DNA from 2 places in the Herminiimonas sp. GW821-FHT09C12 genome. Region 2 is predicted to be linked to the other one. Evidence: predicted binding sites of a transcription regulator. Region 2 holds the regulator's gene; the other holds the start of a gene.
The links. The regulator LexA, encoded in region 2, represses DNA repair genes until DNA is damaged. The targets are predictions, from matches to a motif close to ACTGTATNNNNATACAGT.
Positions count from the first base shown of each region.

Region 1: a site for LexA is predicted at 809-826, ahead of recA (recombinase RecA). Genes of this name have one in related genera too.

Region 1 is NZ_JBWKPC010000001.1:1,734,449-1,736,654, forward strand. It holds gene AC07N2_RS08275 (ribonuclease HI family protein) at 1-660, opposite strand, end outside; gene recA (recombinase RecA) at 893-1,996, shown strand; gene recX (recombination regulator RecX) at 2,068-2,206, shown strand, end outside.
Region 2 is NZ_JBWKPC010000002.1:360,420-362,625, forward strand. It holds gene AC07N2_RS11595 (RNA methyltransferase) at 64-828, shown strand; gene lexA (transcriptional repressor LexA) at 858-1,520, opposite strand; gene rpsF (30S ribosomal protein S6) at 1,794-2,162, shown strand; gene priB (primosomal replication protein N) at 2,187-2,206, shown strand, end outside.

The DNA.
Region 1 (2,206 bases), on a different contig from region 2:
TGCTGCGGCAATCATCTGAACTGCTTGCTGCGACAAGGCATCGGCCATGGTATTTTTCTCCCGTGGAATCCAGGTGAGGGTGACATCCTTGAGTTGGGTAATGAGCTTTTGTGCTCGTTGACGTGGCTCGCTCAAGATCGCCGCACCACCATTCTTGGTTTGTACATCATTAATGACGACTTGGCTGTCGCCATAGATAACCAGTTTGTCAGCATGTGCGTCGATGGCTGCCTCCAACACGGCAATTAGTGCAATGTATTCGGCCTCGCTGCTGTCTCCCAGACCCGCAGCGAAGCTGATGTTGCTTGTCTTGCCGCTGGGATCCTTGAGTAAGCCGCCTATGCCCATTTTGCCGGGATTTGGGTGGCTGGCGCCATCAAACCAGGCTAACCAAGCGGTCGGATCAACTTGTGTAGCCCTTAGCTTTTTCTGTCTGTCATCTGCCTTGATCTGTTTGCGAACGGCGATTCTGGTCGCTGCATCGTTTTTTTCTTGTTTGCGTATAGCGATCAGGTCGTTGAGCGACATTTTCCCCGCAACTGCTTGCAGTACGACTTGCAACGCTGCTTCTTCGGATAAGGTATTTGCTTTTGCCAACCGACGCCCCGTAGCTTTTTCCTTCTTGTAGGCTATTTCAAATAGATCGTTGTACGAATGCATGAGAGTACGGAGTAGTTGGCTGTGTATATCTTACGTTGAATGCTATCTGCATCTGGCAAGCGGGTGTAGAAGTGTGTTGCCACAATGCATTAAAAAGTTGCCTTTTTGGTCATTGCAAATAAAATTGCAAGACTTGCTTGCGTAAAGCACTGTTTTTTTATACAGTATGGTTTCTGGCTTCAAACACTGTATAAAACCCGTTTCGTTTCAACCAACAGTCGAAAGAATCTTCATGGACGACAAAAAGAACGCTCCTGGCTCTGATAAGAGTAAAGCACTCGCCGCCGCACTGGCGCAAATCGAAAAGCAATTCGGTAAAGGCTCGGTGATGCGCATGGAAGACGGCGCCGTCGTCGAGGAAGTGCAGGTTGTTTCCACTGGTTCGCTGGGACTGGACATCGCCTTGGGCGTTGGCGGTTTGCCGCGTGGCCGCGTGGTCGAAATCTACGGCCCGGAATCATCAGGCAAAACAACGCTGACACTGCAAACCATCGCAGAAATGCAAAAACTGGGTGGTACTTGCGCGTTTATCGATGCTGAACATGCACTGGACGTCACTTACGCACAAAAGCTTGGTATCAATTTATCAGATCTGTTGATCTCGCAACCAGATACCGGCGAACAAGCACTAGAAATCTGCGACGCGTTGGTACGCTCGGGTGCTGTTGACCTGATCGTCATCGACTCGGTTGCTGCATTGACGCCACGCGCTGAAATCGAAGGCGATATGGGTGATTCGCTGCCGGGTTTGCAAGCACGTCTGATGTCGCAAGCCTTGCGCAAGCTGACAGGCAGCATCAACCGCACGAATACACTGGTTATCTTCATTAACCAGATTCGTATGAAGATCGGCGTGATGTTCGGTAATCCGGAAACCACTACCGGCGGTAATGCCTTGAAATTCTACGCATCCGTGCGTTTGGACATTCGTCGTACCGGCTCGATCAAATCGGGCGACGAAGTGATCGGTAATGAAACCAAGGTCAAAGTCGTTAAAAACAAAATCGCACCTCCATTCAAGGAAGCGCATTTCGACATTCTGTATGGCGAAGGCACATCACGTGAAGGTGAAATTCTCGATTTGGGTTCCGATGCCAAAATCGTTGAAAAGTCGGGCGCCTGGTATAGCTACAACGGCGAACGCATCGGCCAAGGTAAAGACAATGCACGTAACTATTTGAAAGAACGTCCTGAATTGGCGCGTGAAATCGAAAATAAAGTGCGTGTTTCCTTGGGTGTGCCAGAACTTGGCGCAATCAAATCCGACGAGCCAGTTGCAAAAAAAGCGACTGCCAAGGAAAGCAAAGAAGTCAAAGAACTGAAAGAAGTCGAGTAAAGCATAGGCCTAGCCGAGCTGCACTTGATCTAACGAAGAATGTTAACTAGCGCCCGCGCTGACGGACTCATATGGCAAAACTGCAAGTGAGTCTGAAAGCGCGGGCGCTTCGTTATTTGTCAGCCCGTGAACATAGCCGACAAGAACTTGGTCGCAAGTTGGCGCGGTATGCACAAGAGGGCGACGACGTCGAGGCCTTGCTTGATACCT
Region 2 (2,206 bases):
AGCGATGCGGTATAGAGTTGCCATTTCTGACATGATTCCTACCGCGCAATGCCGCTATTTTAAATGAACCAGCCACAAACTGACACGCCTCTTTTCAATCGCCTGCGTTTTGTGCTGGTGGAAACCAGTCGCCCCGGCAATATCGGAGCGGCGGCGCGCGCTATCAAAAACATGGGTTTTTCAGAGCTGGTGCTGGTCAATCCGCGCTTTCCTGATGCTGCTATGCAGGAGGAGGCGGTGGCTTTTGCCAGCGGGGCGCAGGATATTTTGACGTCGGCGCGCATAGTTGGCTCGATTGAAGAAGCGTTGACAGATTGCAACTATGCGGCGGCAGTGACGGCGCGTTTGCGTGAATTTTCACCGCCTATCATTTCACCGCGCGTATTGGCGACACGCTTGGTCGAAGAGACATCTTTGCGTGCGGCAGTGGTTTTTGGCAATGAGCGCTTCGGTTTGCCGAACGAAATTGTGGAAAAGTGCAATGTCTTGATTAATATCCCAGCAAATCCGGATTATTCATCGTTGAATCTGGCGCAAGCGGTGCAGGTTTTGGCTTACGAGGCGCGTATGGCAACGGTAGGAGATGCGCGCGTGGCGACGGATATCGGTTTTCAGGGCGAAGCTGCGAGCATGACGCAGATCGACGGCATGTACGCACATCTGGAGCAAGCGTTGGTAGCTATCGATTTTCTGGATGCGAATAATCCGAAGAAGTTGATGCCGCGCCTGAAGCGTTTGTTTGCCCGTACGCAGCTGGAAACGGAAGAAGTAAATATCTTGCGCGGGATAGCGAAGCAGATTTTAGCAAAGCAAAAAAATACCGGATAAGCCCGGTATTTTTTGTTTCAACTTTGGTTTTAGTTCCAGCTACGCATCAAACCTACTGCCAGACCTTCCAGCGCAAATTCATCGCGCGACAGATCGACTCGTATCGGTTCGAAATCCGGGTTTTCCGGTAATAACTCGATCAAGGAGCCAGACTTCTTGTAGCGCTTGACTGTGACGTCATCACCCAGGCGTGCAACCACGATCTGGCCATTTTTCGCAGCATCGATTTTTTTCACCGCCAATAAGTCGCCGTCCAGAATTCCCGCATCACGCATCGACATGCCGCGTACTTTCAGCAGGAAATCAGGTTTGGCTGAAAACAACGCAGGATCTACGTCGTAGGTCGCTTCGATATGTTCTTGCGCCAGGATGGGCGAACCGGCAGCCACACGCCCGACTAAGGGTAAGCTCAGTTGCATTAAAGCTGGATGTGGCAAGGCCAATTGTCGGCCGGGGAAGCGTTCCGCGCCATTGCTGCCCATGTCGCGTAAGCGTATGCCGCGTGACGTGCCGGGCGAAATTTCAATCGCGCCTTTGCGTGCCAGTGCTTGTAAATGTTCCTCTGCGGCGTTGGCAGAGCGAAAGCCGAGTTCTGTTGCAATTTCTGCACGTGTTGGCGGGAAACCGGTATTTTCGATCGCGTCGCGTATCAAATTCAGAATTTGCTCTTGGCGTGCTGTCAGTTTGATCATTGCGTAGCCTGGCTTGAAGTGGCGCGTGAGGAGGCACGTTGCCGTGGACTGTTCATATAAACAGTCTGTATTTTTATACAGTGCATGCCTAAATGCAAGCTGATTTGCTCAAATGTGGATGAAATCACTGCATATTCGGTGCAGATGGTTGCGATAAATGCTTGAAAGCGTTGAGTTTTCTGGCCCGTACGCGTATGATTGCTGGTTTTCCTCTTCCCACACTCGTCTTGACGCCGAGGTGGGCAATCTTCAATCCGTCCAAAAGGAGCTTACATGCGTCATTATGAAATCGTATTTATCGTCCATCCGGATCAAAGCGAGCAAGTGCCTGCAATGATCGAACGCTACAAAGGCATCGTCACCGCACGCGGTGGTGTTGTTCATCGCGTGGAAGACTGGGGCCGCCGTCAAATGGCGTACCTGATCCAAAAACTGGCTAAAGCCCACTACGTCTGCCTGAACATCGAATGTGACGGCGAAACACTGGCTGAAATCGAAACCGGCTTCAAATTCAACGATGCCGTTCTGCGCCATCTGACAGTGAAAATGAAGAAGGCTGAAACAGCGCCATCGCCAATGATGAAGGCTGTGCAGAAGGAAGATGCTGCCAAGAGCCATCGCGCCGAGGCACCTGCTGCCTAATTATTGCAACGACGTATCAGGAGAGTGAATCAACTTCAGTTTGT